Regions from separate parts of the Pseudomonas sp. GW821-FHT05H12 genome, predicted to be linked through region 2. Evidence: predicted binding sites of a transcription regulator. Region 2 holds the regulator's gene; the other holds the start of a gene.

Region 1 (7,724 bases), on a different contig from region 2:
GCCAACGCCGATAACACCCAGGAAGCTGTTGTAGTCCAGAGCGGAGATCTGCATCTGGAACGCGCCGTCACGGTCAACAGCCGGTGCTGGTACGTTGTCGACGATCGACTGGTACAGCGGGGTCATGTCTTCAGCCATGTCGGTGTGGTCCAGACCGGCAATACCGTTCAGGGCCGAGGCGTAGACGACTTTGAAGTCCAGCTGTTCTTCGGTGGCACCCAGGTTGTCGAACAGGTCGAAGATCTGGTCCAGAACCCAGTCCGGACGCGCGCCTGGACGGTCAACCTTGTTGATGCACACGATCGGACGCAGGCCGGCTTCGAACGCCTTCTTGGTCACAAAACGGGTTTGCGGCATAGGGCCGTCCTGGGCATCAACCAGCAGCAGAACGGAGTCAACCATCGACATTACGCGTTCTACTTCGCCGCCGAAGTCGGCGTGGCCCGGGGTGTCCACGATGTTGATGTGGTAGCCGTTCCAGTTGATGGCGGTGTTTTTTGCCAGGATGGTAATACCGCGCTCTTTTTCCTGGTCGTTGGAGTCCATCACGCGCTCGTCGTTGAGCTCGTTGCGCTCCAGGGTGCCGGATTGACGCAGGAGTTTGTCTACCAGGGTGGTTTTACCATGGTCAACGTGAGCAATGATGGCGATGTTACGTAGATTTTCGATCACTTGTGTATCTCGATCAGAGGATTCGGTGTGCTGACAGGTCGTGGCAGCGATTAACAGTAGAGTCAGGCCTTGCCGTTACAGCTTGACGGCAGAGTCGGGGGGCCGGTGACGCAGGCCACAGGCAAACAGCCCCGGGCTCTTAGCTCGGTCGATAAACGCGCACATTGGCATGCCCCTCACTGAGCAAATGGTGGGCATGCAGGCGACTCATCACGCCTTTGTCGCAATACAGCAGGTACTGACGGCTGTTATCCAGTTCCTTGAAACGCGCGTTCAGTGCGTAGAACGGCAGCGTTTGCACGTCGATGCCAGCGATTTCCAGTGGCTCATCTTCAGCGGCATCCGGGTGACGGATGTCGATGACGATCTGGCCGGCCAGGGCTTCGCTGACTTCTTCGATCTTCACATCCTGGCCCAACTCGTCGATCACGCGATCGATCGGGACCAGCTTGGCGTTCTCGAGCGCACGCTCCAGGATCGCCATGTCGAATTCTTTCTCTTCATGCTCCACACGGTAACGCTTGGCATGGGTCTTGGGGTTCACCGAAATGACCCCGCAGTACTCAGGCATGTGCTTGGCAAAGTCGGCGGTGCCGATTTCTTCTGCCAGGTCGATGATGTCCTGCTTGTGGCTGGCGATCAGCGGGCGCAATACCAGCTTCTCGGTGACGCAATCGATGATCGACAGGTTGGGCAGCGTCTGGCTGGACACCTGGGAGATCGCTTCACCGGTCACCAGCGCATCAATGTGCAGGCGGTCGGCAATGCTCGACGCCGCGCGCAACATCATACGCTTCAATACTACGCCCATATGACCGTTATCGACTTTACCGAGAATTTCTCCCAGCACTTCCTCGAACGGTACGCTCACAAATAGCACGCGTTGGGAGCTGCCGTATTTCTTCCAGATAAAGTGCGCAACTTCCATCACGCCCAATTCGTGTGCACGCCCGCCCAGATTAAAGAAGCAGAAGTGGCTCATCAGGCCACGGCGCATGATCTGGTAGGCCGCCACCGTGGAATCGAAACCGCCGGACATGAGGACCAGGGTCTGTTCCAGGGCGCCCAGCGGGTAGCCGCCGATGCTGTTGTGCTGGCTGTGGATCACAAACAACCGTTGGTCGCGAATTTCGATACGGACTTCGATTTCCGGTGTTTTCAGCGAGATTCCTGCCGCGCCGCACTCGCGACGCAGCTTGCTGCCGACGTATTTCTCGACGTCCATGGAGCTGAACGGGTGCTTGCCGGCACGCTTGCAGCGCACCGAAAAGATCTTGCCGGTCAGCGAATCGCCGTAGTGCTGCTTGCACTTCTCGGTGATGTCGTCGAAGTCGCCCAGCGGGTACTCATCCACCTGCAGGAAATGCGCGATGCCCGGCATGCAGCTCAGGCGCTCGGTCATGTCCTTCAAGGCTTTGGCGTCGGTGATGCGGGTTTCCAGCTCGAGGTTGTCCCACACGCCGTTCACCACCACAGCCGGGTCCAGGTCTCGGAGCACGGCACGGATGTTCTTGGCCAATTGACGGATGAAACGCGTCCGTACCGGTCGGCTCTTGATGGTGATCTCGGGGAAGACTTTAACGATTAATTTCATGGAAACAGCGCGCGCCGGGCCTGCTGAAAAAGGGGGGCGCGGATTATAGCGGAAATCGCTCAAGGTTTAACCAGTTAATATGCACAACACGCTTCGCGCACCAAAACGGGTCATTTACGAGAATTAACGCTACATTGCAGTGCGTTATTTTTTCCGTTTCAGCGGATTGCACCGTTATAGGGGCCATTTTGAGGCAAAAAGGCCATGTTGGCGCACTGGCATGCAATTTGCTCTCTTGTGAGGCAGGTTGCCTTGGCGGAGTATCCGCGCCGGCATCACCCACATTCTAAGGGCTAACTCCACTACCCCAGCCCGAAGCCACCCGGAGGACACCATGTCGAAGTCGGTTCAACTCATCAAAGATCATGACGTTAAATGGATTGATCTGCGCTTCACGGACACCAAAGGTACTCAGCACCACGTGACCATGCCGGCTCGCGACGCGCTGGATGATGCTTTCTTCGAAGAAGGCAAAATGTTCGACGGTTCCTCCATCGCTGGCTGGAAAGGCATTGAAGCTTCCGACATGATCCTGATGCCGGACGACAGCACTGCCGTTCTCGACCCGTTCACCGAAGACCCAACCCTGATCATCGTCTGCGACGTGATCGAGCCTTCGACCATGCAAGGCTACGACCGCGACCCACGTGCGATCGCCAAGCGTGCCGAGGAATACCTGAAGTCGACCGGTATTGGCGACACCGTATTCGTAGGCCCAGAGCCAGAATTCTTCATCTTTGATTCGGTCAAGTTCAAGTCCGACATCTCCGGTTCCATGTTCAAGATCTTCTCCGAGCAAGGTTCGTGGATGTCCGACCAGGACGTGGAAGGCGGCAACAAAGGCCACCGTCCAGGTATCAAAGGTGGCTACTTCCCAGTTCCGCCGTTCGACCACGACCACGAAATCCGTACCTCCATGTGCAACGCCATGGAAGAAATGGGCCTGGTCATCGAAGTTCACCACCACGAAGTGGCGACTGCCGGCCAGAACGAAATCGGCGTGAAGTTCAACACCCTGGTTGCCAAGGCTGACGAAGTTCAGACCCTGAAGTACTGCGTACACAACGTGGCTGATGCCTACGGCCGTACCGCTACCTTCATGCCTAAGCCTCTGTACGGCGATAACGGTTCGGGTATGCACGTTCACCTGTCCATCGCCAAAGAAGGCAAGAACACCTTCGCTGGCGAAGGTTATGCCGGCCTGTCCGACACCGCCCTGTACTTCATCGGCGGTATCATCAAGCACGGTAAGGCCCTGAACGGCTTCACCAACCCGTCGACCAACTCCTACAAGCGTCTGGTCCCAGGTTTCGAAGCGCCGGTAATGTTGGCCTACTCGGCTCGCAACCGTTCCGCCTCGATCCGTATTCCTTACGTGTCCAGCCCTCGCGCTCGCCGTATCGAAGCCCGCTTCCCGGATCCAGCAGCCAACCCATACCTGGCCTTCGCTGCCCTGGTAATGGCGGGCCTGGACGGTATCCAGAACAAGATCCACCCTGGCGATGCCGCCGACAAAAACTTGTACGACCTGCCGCCTGAAGAGGCCAAAGAGATCCCACAAGTGTGCGGCAGCCTGAAAGAAGCCCTGGAAGAGCTGGACAAGGGCCGTGCGTTCCTGACCAAAGGCGGCGTATTCAGCGACGACTTCATCGATGCCTACATCGAGCTGAAAAGCGAAGAAGAAATCAAAGTACGCACCTTCGTACACCCACTGGAATACGAGCTGTACTACAGCTGCTAATCCAGTAGCGCTACTTGACGTAGCGTGACAAGAAAGGCCTCCTTCGGGAGGTCTTTTTTTTGCCCAGGCTTTTTGAACACTATAAAAGAGGGCTGACGCCCTCCCATCAGGAGATCACCGTTGAAACGTCGACTCTTAGTTGCCCTGTTATTCGCGAGCGCCAGTGCCCAGGCTGCGCCGCCTACGCTGGAACCCCTGCTCAACAGCATCGCCGAACGCCTGCAGATCGCCGAACAGGTCGCCCTGAGCAAATGGGACAGCCACAAGCCTGTGGAGGACAAGACGCGCGAACAAGAGGTGATCGCCAGCGTTGCCGCCCAAGCGCCCGGCTACAAACTGAGCCCTGCTGCTGCCGAGCAATTCTTTTCGGCGCAGATCGAGGCCAACAAACTGGTGCAATACACCCTGCTGTCCGACTGGCAGTTCCAGGGCAAGGCGCCCGACGACCCACGCCCGGACCTGGTGAAGCAGATTCGCCCCCGCCTCGACGAATTGCAGAAACGCCTGCTCCAGCAACTGGCGGACTTCACCCCGCAACGCACCGACCCTCAGTGCCCGCAGTGGTTGGCACAGGCCGTCCACGAGCCGCTGAACGAGCCGATGCAACAACTGGCGATGATCCGCGCCACTGCCGAGCTGTGCATCCACAAAGGCTAGAACCTGCAAACCCCATCAAAATGTGGGAGCTGGCTTGCCTGCGATAGCGTCGGTACATTCAAGACCGCTATCGCAGGCAAGCCAGCTCCCACACTTACCCAGTCTCGCGGTCAACTCATCGCCAACCTTCACTTCCTGAACAACCTTCACAAAACCGCACTATATTGGTGCAATAGGCTGCACCCTTCCCATGGACTCAGCCCATTTTGGTTCGAAACTTCCCGAGCAAGCTGGCAGAACGCCACAGTTTCGCGCCTAAAACCCCCATTTCAGGGGTTTCGCGCTTCTTTTCGGAGCCTTGGTTTGGTTTTTGCATTTTCCTTGTATCAGCGTGTGCCCGAAGCCCGCGCCTTGCTCCAAAAGAGGTCCTGATGACCATCAGCGATGCACTGCACCGTTTGCTACTCGACAACCTGACCACCGCGACCATCCTGCTCAATGACGACCTGCGTCTTGAGTACATGAACCCGGCGGCGGAGATGCTCCTGGCCATCAGCGGCCAGCGCAGCCATGGGCAGTTCATCAGCGAATTGTTCACCGAGTCGGCCGAAGCCCTGAGCTCGTTGCGCCAGGCAGTGGAGCAGGCACACCCCTTTACCAAGCGTGAGGCGATGCTCACGGCGCTCACCGGCCAGACCCTGACCGTCGACTACGCCGTGACCCCGATCCTGAGCAACGGCGCGACCCTGCTGCTGCTTGAGGTACACCCCCGCGACCGCCTGCTGCGTATCACCAAGGAAGAAGCCCAGCTGTCCAAGCAGGAAACCAGCAAGATGCTGGTGCGCGGCCTGGCCCATGAGATCAAGAACCCCCTGGGCGGGATTCGCGGCGCGGCGCAATTGCTGGCCCGCGAGCTGCCCGACGAGAATCTCAAGGACTACACCAACGTCATCATCGAAGAAGCCGACCGCCTGCGTAACCTGGTGGACCGCATGCTCGGTTCCAACAAGTTGCCGTCGCTGGCGATGACCAACGTGCACGAGGTGCTGGAGCGCGTCTGCCAATTGGTCGAGGCCGAAAGCCAGGGCTGCATCACCTTGGTGCGCGACTATGACCCGAGCATTCCCGACGTCTTGATCGACCGCGAACAGATGATCCAGGCGGTGCTCAACATCGTGCGCAACGCCATGCAGGCCATCAGCAGCCAGAACGAGCTGCGCCTGGGCCGCATCAGCCTGCGCACCCGCGCCCTGCGCCAGTTCACCATCGGCCATGTGCGCCATCGCCTGGTGACCAAGGTCGAGATCATCGACAACGGCCCGGGCATTCCTGCGGAACTTCAGGAAACCATCTTCTTTCCCATGGTCAGCGGCCGCCCGGATGGCACCGGGCTGGGCCTGGCCATTACCCAGAACATCATCAGCCAGCACCAGGGTCTGATCGAATGTGAGAGCCATCCTGGCCACACCACTTTCTCGATCTTTCTGCCTCTGGAACAAGGAGCCCCATCGACATGAGCCGTAGTGAAACTGTCTGGATCGTCGATGACGACCGTTCTATCCGCTGGGTCCTCGAGAAGGCCTTGCAACAGGAAGGCATGACCACCCAGAGCTTCGACAGCGCCGATGGGGTGATGAGCCGCCTGGCCCGTCAGCAGCCGGATGTGATCATCTCGGATATCCGCATGCCCGGCGCCAGTGGCCTGGACTTGCTGGCCCGCATTCGCGAGCAGCACCCGCGCCTGCCGGTGATCATCATGACCGCGCACTCGGACCTGGACAGCGCTGTCGCGTCCTACCAGGGCGGCGCCTTTGAATACCTGCCCAAGCCGTTCGACGTGGACGAGGCGGTGGCGCTGGTCAAGCGCGCCAACCAGCACGCCCAGGAACAGCAGAGCCAGGAAGCCCCACCCACCCTGACCCGCACCCCGGAAATCATCGGTGAAGCGCCGGCGATGCAGGAAGTGTTTCGCGCCATTGGGCGTTTGAGCCACTCCAACATCACCGTGCTGATCAACGGCGAGTCGGGCACCGGTAAAGAACTGGTGGCCCACGCCCTGCACCGCCACAGCCCACGGGCGGCCTCGCCGTTCATCGCGCTGAACATGGCGGCCATTCCCAAGGACTTGATGGAGTCCGAGCTGTTCGGCCATGAAAAAGGCGCCTTCACCGGCGCGGCCAACCTGCGTCGCGGCCGTTTTGAACAGGCCGATGGCGGCACCTTGTTCCTCGACGAAATCGGCGACATGCCTGCCGACACCCAGACGCGCCTGCTGCGTGTACTGGCCGACGGCGAGTTCTATCGCGTGGGCGGGCACACGCCAGTCAAGGTGGACGTGCGCATCATCGCCGCGACCCACCAGAACCTGGAAACCCTGGTGCACGCCGGCAAGTTCCGTGAGGACTTGTTCCACCGCCTCAACGTGATCCGCATCCATATTCCGCGCATGTCGGACCGTCGCGAAGACATCCCGACCCTCGCCCGCCACTTCCTCAGCCGCGCCGCCCAGGAGCTGGCCGTGGAGCCGAAGCTGCTGAAAAGCGAGACCGAGGAGTACCTGAAGAACCTGCCATGGCCGGGCAACGTGCGCCAGCTGGAGAACACTTGCCGCTGGATCACGGTGATGGCGTCCGGACGCGAAGTGCACATCAGTGACCTGCCGCCCGAGCTGTTGAGCCTGCCGCAGGATTCGGCACCGGTGACCAACTGGGAGCAGGCCCTGCGCCAATGGGCCGACCAGGCCCTGGCACGCGGCCAGTCGAACCTGCTGGACAGCGCCGTACCGGCGTTCGAGCGGATCATGATCGAAACTGCGCTCAAGCACACCGCAGGTCGCCGCCGCGACGCCGCCGTGCTGCTGGGCTGGGGCCGCAACACCTTGACGCGCAAGATCAAGGAATTGGGGATGAAGGTGGATGGTGGGGATGATGACGAGGGCGATGAAGCCTGAACCCCATTTCTGAATCGCTGAAAATCTAATGTGGGAGCCGGGCTTGCCCGCGATGGCGGTGTGTCAGTCACCGAATATGTCGACTGAAACACCGCCATCGCAGGCAAGCCAGCTCCCACAGTTGTTTTGTGTTGGACCGAATATCGTGCACCGCTTCAATGCACCATGAA
Region 2 (7,724 bases):
GGTGATCACCGTCGCCGGCCAGTCAGGCAACTTCGAGCTCAACGTGATGTTGCCGATCATCGCCCAGAACCTGCTCGGCAGCCTTGAATTGCTGGCCAACGCCAGTCGCTTGCTGGCAGACAAAGCCATCGCCAGCTTCAAGGTCAACGAAGGCAAGCTCAAGGAAGCGCTGTCGCGTAATCCGATCCTGGTCACTGCACTCAACCCGATCATTGGTTATCAAAAGGCCGCTGAAATCGCCAAGAAGGCCTATCAACAGGGCCGCCCTGTGATTGATGTCGCCCTCGAGCACACCGACTTGCCGCGCAGCCAGCTGGAGGTCCTGCTGGACCCGGAAAAGCTCACCGCTGGCGGCGTGTAACCACCGACCCTGCTTTGGAGGCTCACCATGGAGCACTGGAAACGCACGATCGAACGGGCCAATCGCTGCTTTATGGCGGGCGAATTGGTCGACGCTCGGGAGGCCTATTTGCAAGCCCTGGCCCTGGCTCAAGTGTTATTCGAGCGCTGGGCGGATGCCGACGAAGCAGTGGCGGCTTGCGTCATTTCCCATCACAACCTGGCGGACCTGCATTTGCGCCTGAACCAGCCGGAGGAGAGCGCGGAATACCTGTGCGCTATCCACCAGCGCCTGCTTCAGACCATGCAGGACCCGCGGCTGAGCCCGCAATTGCGCGAAGCAGCCCTGCGTCAGAGCAGCAAGACCTACGTCGAGTTGTTGAATTTCATCAGCGATCACGGTGAGTACCCGCGTACCCATCGCTTGCTGGGCGGCACTGCGGCGCAAACGGATGCGTCGATCCGCAACAGTCCTTATTACGGAGCTCATTGATATGACTTACACGTTGCCAGCCTTGCCCTACGCCTACGATGCTCTTGAGCCGCATATCGATGCGCAGACCATGGAGATTCACTACACCAAACATCACCAGACCTACATCAACAACCTCAACGCGGCGGTCGAGGGCACTGAGTTTGCGGGTTGGCCGGTAGAGCGGCTGGTGTCCAGCGTGCAGCAATTACCGGAAAAACTGCGGGCTGCGGTCATCAACCAAGGCGGTGGGCATGCCAACCACTCGCTGTTTTGGGCCGTGATGTCGCCCAAAGGTGGCGGCAAGCCAGAGGGCGCGTTGGGCAAGGCCATCGATGAGCAATTGGGTGGTTTTGACAGCTTCAAGGAAGCCTTCACCAAGGCCGCCCTAACCCGTTTCGGCAGCGGCTGGGCGTGGCTGAGCGTCACCCCGCAAAAGACGTTGGTGGTGGAAAGCAGCGGTAACCAGGACAGCCCGTTGATGAGTGGCAACACGCCGATCCTGGGTCTCGACGTCTGGGAGCACGCCTATTACCTGCTCTACCAGAACCGCCGCCCCGAATATATCAACGCCTTCTACAGCGTCATCAACTGGCCGGAAGTCGCCGCACGCTACCAGGCCGCGTTGGCCTGATATTCATCCAATAACAAGATCTAAGGCCGACTATGGGCACTGAAACACTGGCGATCAGCAGCGGGCGAATGTTTCGTTATGCGTTTGGCTCGCTGCTGCTGTTGGCAGGTACTGCATTGCTGGTGGCTCACGGGCTGGCCTGGCTGGATCTCGAACCGCGCATTCTGCGGGCACTGCAGGGCGGGGCGATTTGCGCGCTCGGCACTGCATTGGGTGCGGTGCCGGTGTTGGTGATTCGCCGGATGCCCGTCGCGCTCAGCGATACCTTGTTGGGTTTTGGCGCGGGTGTGATGCTCGCTGCCACAGCGTTTTCGCTGATCGTGCCGGGTATTACCGCAGCTGAAAGCCTGGGGCTTTCGCCTTGGGGCGCCAGTGGCTTGATCAGTTTCGGCATCATGCTGGGCGCCTTCGGGTTGTACCTGGTCGACCGCAAGGTCTCCGGCGCAAGCCCGGAAATGCTGGTGGGCACACCGGATAACCCTGTGATTCCCCCGCGCATCTGGCTATTCGTGTTTGCAATCATTGCCCACAACATCCCGGAAGGCATGGCTGTTGGTGTCTCGGCGGGCGGTGGTATGCCGGATGCGGACAGCCTGGCCATGGGCATAGCCCTGCAGGATGTGCCCGAAGGTCTGGTGATTGCGTTGGTATTGGCTGGGGCAGGGATGTCGCGGGTCAAGGCGTTCTTGATCGGCGCGGCGTCAGGTTTGGTGGAGCCGGTATTTGCCGTGCTTTGCGCCTGGCTGGTCAGTCTGGCCGAGGTGCTGTTACCGCTTGGGTTGGCGTTGGCGGCGGGTGCGATGCTGTTGGTCGTGACTCACGAGGTCATCCCGGAGTCGCGGCGCAATGGTCACGAAAAACTCGCCAGCCTTGGCCTATGCATCGGCTTTTGCTTGATGATGGTGATGGACACGGCCCTGGGATAAACCGCTTTCCGTAGGAGCCCGGCTTGCCGGCGATGGCGTCCTCAAGTCCAACACCTGACTCAAAGGCCTCATCGCCGGCAACCCGGACTCCTACAAAGGGATGGGGCTATTCGCCTTCGTCGAAGAAGTTATTGATCAGCGCCACCAGCGCGGCCATGGCTTCGTCTTCCTGCTCGCCTTCTGTCTTCAAGTGAATCCTGGTGCCTTTGCCAGCCGCCAACATCATCATGGCCATGATGCTCTTGCCATCGACCATGGACTCCGGCGTGCGCCCGGCGCGGATCTGGCAAGGAAACTGCCCGGCCACGCCGACGAATTTGGCTGAGGCGCGGGCGTGCAGGCCCAGCTTGTTGATGATTTCAATTTCCAGAGCGGGCATCGCGCAGGTGTTCCTTTCAGCTAAGGTCGCGGTGGCGGACCTGGACGTTCTTGAGGGTTTGTTGCAGCACCTGGCCCAGGCGCTCAGTCAGGTAGACAGAGCGGTGGTGACCACCGGTGCAGCCAATGGCAATGGTGACATACGCGCGATTGCTCGCGGCAAAGCGGGGTAGCCATTTGAGCAGGTAGCTGGAGATATCCTGGAACATCTCTTCAACATCCGGCTGCGCGGCCAGGTATTCGGCTACCGGCAAGTCCAGCCCGGACTGTTCGCGCAGTTCCGGCTTCCAGTAGGGGTTGGGCAGGCAGCGCACGTCGAACACCAGGTCAGCGTCTACTGGCATGCCGCGCTTGAAGCCAAACGACTCCACGAGAAACGCAGTACCCGGTTCAGGCTGGTTGAGCAGGCGCAATTTGAGTGCGTCACGCAGCTGGTACAGGTTGAGGCTGGTGGTGTTTATCTTGAGGTCGGCAAGGTCAATGATCGGGCCCAGCAGCTTGGTTTCATCCTCGATGGCTTCTGCCAGGGAACGATGGGGGCTGCTGAGGGGGTGACGTCGGCGGGTCTCGGAAAAACGCTTGAGCAGGGTCTCTTCGTCGGCGTCCAGGTACAGCACATCACAATGAATATGCTTGGCCCGCACTTCTTCGAGCAATAGTGGGAAGCGCTCAAGGTGGCTGGGCAGGTTGCGAGCATCGATCGAAACGGCAACCAGCGGCTGGGCCAGTTCGGTGTGGATCAGCGCGCGTTCCGCCAATTCCGGCAGCAGGCCGGCCGGCAGGTTGTCGATGCAATAGAAGCCGTTGTCCTCAAGAACATTGAGGGCGGTACTTTTACCCGAGCCGGAGCGGCCGCTGACGATGATCAAACGCATGATTACTGCCCGTTCTGTTCATCCAGGACAACCTGATAGAGCGCCTCGTTGCTGCTGGCGCTGCGCAGTTTGTCGCGTACTTCCTTGCGGTCGAGCATGCTGGCGATCTGCCGAAGCAGTTCCAGGTGCGCATCGGTGGCGGCTTGCGGGACCAGCAGGACAAACAGCAGGTCGACCGGAGCGCCGTCGATGGCGTCGAAATCGATGGGGGCATCCAGGTGGAGCAGGGCGCTCACCGGGGATTCACAGCCTTGCAGGCGGCAGTGGGGAATGGCGATGCCGTTGCCAAAACCGGTAGAACCGAGTTTTTCACGGGCGATAAGCGCCTCATACACAGCTTGCGTATCCAGCTCGGGCACTTCGCGGCCGATCAGGTTGGCAATTTGTTCGAGGGCGCGCTTTTTACTGCCGCCCGGCACGTTCACGAGGGAACGGCCGGGGGTCAGGATGGTTTCAAGTCGGATCATGGGGGGAGAGTTAACGACCTGTACCTTGCATCAGGTGCAGATTCTTTTCCTTATGCTTTATGAGTTGGCGGTCCAGCTTGTCGTAGAGCGAGTCGATCGCCGCGTACATGTCTTCATGCTCCGCATTGGCGACGAGCTTTGCATTCGGTACGTGCAGGGTGGCCTCGATTTTCTGCTTGAGCTTATCGACCTCCATGATGACCTGCACGTTGGTGATCTTGTCAAAATGCCCTGCCAGCTTGTTCAGCTTGCTCTCGGTGTATTCACGCAGGGGTTTGGTGACTTCCAGCTGGTGTCCACTGATGTTGACTTGCATACAGCTTCTCCTTCGTTGCCAGTGCATAAAGCGGCAGGCCGGGGTGCCTGCCACTGGAACGCTGTGGCCCGCCCGTCACATCAAACGCTTACGCTCGCTGGAAGGCGCGATCCCAAGGGATTCGCGGTACTTGGCGACGGTTCGACGGGCGACCTGAATGCCTTGTGCCTCCAGTAAACCAGCGATCTTACTGTCACTCAATGGCTTTTTCTGATTTTCCGCGGCAACCAGTTTTTTGATGATCGCGCGAATCGCCGTGGACGAGCATTCACCGCCTTCGGAGGTGCTGACGTGGCTGGAGAAAAAGTATTTCAGCTCATAAATACCCCGTGGGGTATGCATGAATTTCTGCGTGGTCACCCGGGAAATCGTCGATTCATGCATGCCCACCGCTTCTGCAATATCGTGCAGCACGAGGGGCTTCATCGCCTCGTCACCGTATTCCAGGAAGCCGCGCTGGTGCTCGACGATCTGGGTGGCAACCTTCATCAGGGTTTCGTTGCGGCTTTGCAGGCTCTTGATGAACCAGCGTGCTTCCTGCAGCTGGTTGCGCATGAAGGTGTTGTCGGCGCTGGTGTCGGCGCGGCGTACAAAACCGGCGTACTGCGGGTTGACGCGCAGGCGTGGCACCGATTCCTGGTTGAGCTCCACCAGCCAGCGCTCGTTGTCCTTGCGCACAATCACATCAGGGACGACGTATTCGGCTTCGCTGGACTCGATTTGCGAACCTGGGCGCGGGTTGAGGCTCTGCACCAGCTCGATGACCTGGCGCAGGTCGTCTTCCTTGAGCTTCATACGACGCATCAGCTGGCTATAGTCGCGGCTGCCCAGCAGGTCGATGTAGTCATTGACCAGGCGTTGGGCTTCGGCGAGCCAGGGCGTCTTGGCTGGAAGCTGGCGCAGTTGCAGCAGCAGGCACTCGCTGAGGGTGCGGGCGCCGATGCCTGCTGGCTCGAATTGCTGGATGCGGTGCAGGACGGCTTCGATTTCGTCCAGTTCAATGTCCAGTTCCGGATCGAAGGCTTCAAGAATCTCTTCAAGCGTCTCGTCTAGATAACCCTGGTTATTGATGCAGTCGATCAGGGTCACGGCGATCAGGCGATCGGTGTCGGACATCGGCGCCAGGTTCAGTTGCCACAGCAGATGGCTCTGCAGGCTCTCGCCGGCGGACGTTCGGGTGGTGAAATCCCACTCGTCATCATCATTGCTCGGCAGGCTACTGGCGCTGGTCTGGTAGACGTCTTCCCAGGCCGTGTCCACGGGAAGTTCGTTGGGAATGCGTTCGTTCCATTCGCCGTCCTCCAGGTTGTCCACCGTCGGGGCGGTTTCCTGATAGGAGGGTTCCTGCACGTCGGAATTGGGTTTTTGCTCGATGTTGTCGGCCAGCGGGTCTGCATTATCGAAGTCGTCGCCTTCTTCCTGGCGTTCGAGCATCGGATTGGACTCCAGGGCCTCCTGGATTTCCTGTTGCAGGTCCAGTGTGGACAATTGGAGCAGGCGGATGGCCTGTTGCAGCTGCGGTGTCATCGTCAGCTGCTGGCCCATTCTCAGGACTAGCGATGGTTTCATGGCAGGGGCTTAACACCTTATTCGCCGGCGCAATGCGCCATCCACGACAGGGCGCGTGAGCGCCAAACATAAGCAAATTATATGCCTGATATCGGGGGCTTTGCCTAGAGCGCGGTAACAATAAAAAGCCGGAGGTTTCTATTGACTCCCGCGCGTCTCGGCAAACGGCCTGACACCACGGTGTTTACAGGCGGAACTCGTGACCCAGGTACACTTCCTTGACCAGTTCGTTGGCCAGGATGGTGGCGGAATCGCCTTCGGCGATCAGCTGGCCATCGTTGACGATATAAGCGGTTTCACAGATATCGAGGGTTTCACGAACGTTGTGGTCAGTGATCAGTACACCGATGCCCTTGGCCTTGAGGTGGTGGATGATCTGCTTGATGTCGCCCACCGAAATCGGGTCGACGCCAGCAAAGGGTTCGTCCAGCAGGATGAACTTCGGTGCGGTGGCCAATGCGCGGGCAATTTCCACGCGACGACGCTCACCACCGGACAAGCTCATGCCCAGGTTGTCACGGATATGGTTGATGTGGAATTCCTGCAGCAGGCTTTCCAGTTCCTTGCGGCGGCCATCGCGGTCGAGCTCCTTGCGGGTCTCAAGGATCGCCATGATGTTGTCCGAAACCGACAATTTGCGGAAGATCGACGCTTCCTGGGGTAGATAGCCGATACCGGCACGAGCACGACCGTGCATCGGCTGGTGGCTGACGTCCAGGTCGTCGATCAGAACGCGACCCTGATCCGCCTGGACCAGGCCGACAATCATGTAAAAACAGGTGGTCTTGCCGGCACCGTTGGGGCCGAGCAGGCCGACGATCTGGCCGCTGTCGATCGACAGGCTGACGTCGCGCACGACCTGACGGCTTTTGTAGGCCTTGGCCAGATGCTGGGCTTTCAGGGTTGCCATTACTCGGCCTTCTTCTTCGGCTGGATAACCATGTCGATACGCGGACGAGGTGCGGTGACCTTGTTGCCATTGGCGCGACCGGCGTTGGCGACCTGTTTCACAGTGTCATAGGTGATTTTTTCACCTTCCGTGGTGTTGCCGTCGGTGCTGACAACCTTGGCCTGGTCAATCAGGACAATGCGGTTCTGCTGGGCGTGATACTGGATGGTCTTGCCGTAGCCCTTCATCGGAGCGGTATCGGCAGGCGCCTGCTTCTGCTCGAAATAGGCCAGGTTGCCCACCGACGTCACGACGTCGATGTCGCCCGCCTTGGTGCGGGTCAGTGTCACGGTATTCCCGGTGATTTTCATCGACCCCTGGGTAATGATCACGCCACCGGTGTAGGTCGCGACACCTTGCTTGTCATCCAGCTGCGCATCGTCAGCCTGGATGTGGATCGGTTGCTGGCTATCGTTCGGCAGAGCCCAGGCGCTCACGCTTCCCAGTGCTGCGCCCAGACCGAGCAAAATAGGGAGAGTTTTAACGAGCCTCATACTGTCCTCTTACGTTCGATAGCAGGTGTATCCTGCTTTCTTTCAAATACGCTTTCATTCCCTTGCCAGTCGATACACCGCCAGCGCCGTCGATTCTAACGTCTTGCTCGGTCTGCGCATATTGCTTCTGCGGGAATACGGTCATGCGACTGCTGGTAATCACGGTGTCGCGGTTCTTGTCGTCGGTGCGCGCAACGCGCACCGAGTCGATCAGTTCCACCTGGGTGCCGTCCGGGTTGACCTCGCCACGCTTGCTGGTGACGTGCCACGGAAACTCGGTGCCGCGGTAGATGTTCATGTCCGGA

Evidence for each region. The regulator sigma-54, encoded in region 2, starts transcription at its own class of promoters, with help from an activator protein. The targets are predictions, from matches to a motif close to ANTGGCATNNANNTTGCTNT.
Region 1: a site for sigma-54 is predicted at 2,481-2,500, ahead of glnA (glutamate--ammonia ligase). Genes of this name have one in related genera too.

Annotation. Positions count from the first base shown of each region.
Region 1 is NZ_JBWKRS010000002.1:275,624-283,347, reverse strand. Features, by position in the region: gene typA (translational GTPase TypA) at 1-672, opposite strand, end outside; gene thiI (tRNA uracil 4-sulfurtransferase ThiI) at 812-2,266, opposite strand; gene glnA (glutamate--ammonia ligase) at 2,601-4,007, shown strand; gene AC07SU_RS02985 (chorismate mutase) at 4,128-4,664, shown strand; gene glnL (nitrogen regulation protein NR(II)) at 5,036-6,121, shown strand; gene ntrC (nitrogen regulation protein NR(I)) at 6,118-7,554, shown strand.
Region 2 is NZ_JBWKRS010000005.1:227,613-235,336, forward strand. Features, by position in the region: gene AC07SU_RS06765 (class II fumarate hydratase) at 1-361, shown strand, start outside; gene AC07SU_RS06770 (DUF2753 family protein) at 389-832, shown strand; gene AC07SU_RS06775 (superoxide dismutase) at 834-1,445, shown strand; gene AC07SU_RS06780 (ZIP family metal transporter) at 1,478-2,371, shown strand; gene AC07SU_RS06785 (HPr family phosphocarrier protein) at 2,478-2,750, opposite strand; gene rapZ (RNase adapter RapZ) at 2,767-3,624, opposite strand; gene ptsN (PTS IIA-like nitrogen regulatory protein PtsN) at 3,627-4,091, opposite strand; gene hpf (ribosome hibernation-promoting factor, HPF/YfiA family) at 4,102-4,407, opposite strand; gene AC07SU_RS06805 (RNA polymerase factor sigma-54) at 4,483-5,976, opposite strand; gene lptB (LPS export ABC transporter ATP-binding protein) at 6,161-6,886, opposite strand; gene lptA (lipopolysaccharide transport periplasmic protein LptA) at 6,886-7,419, opposite strand; gene lptC (LPS export ABC transporter periplasmic protein LptC) at 7,406-7,724, opposite strand, start outside.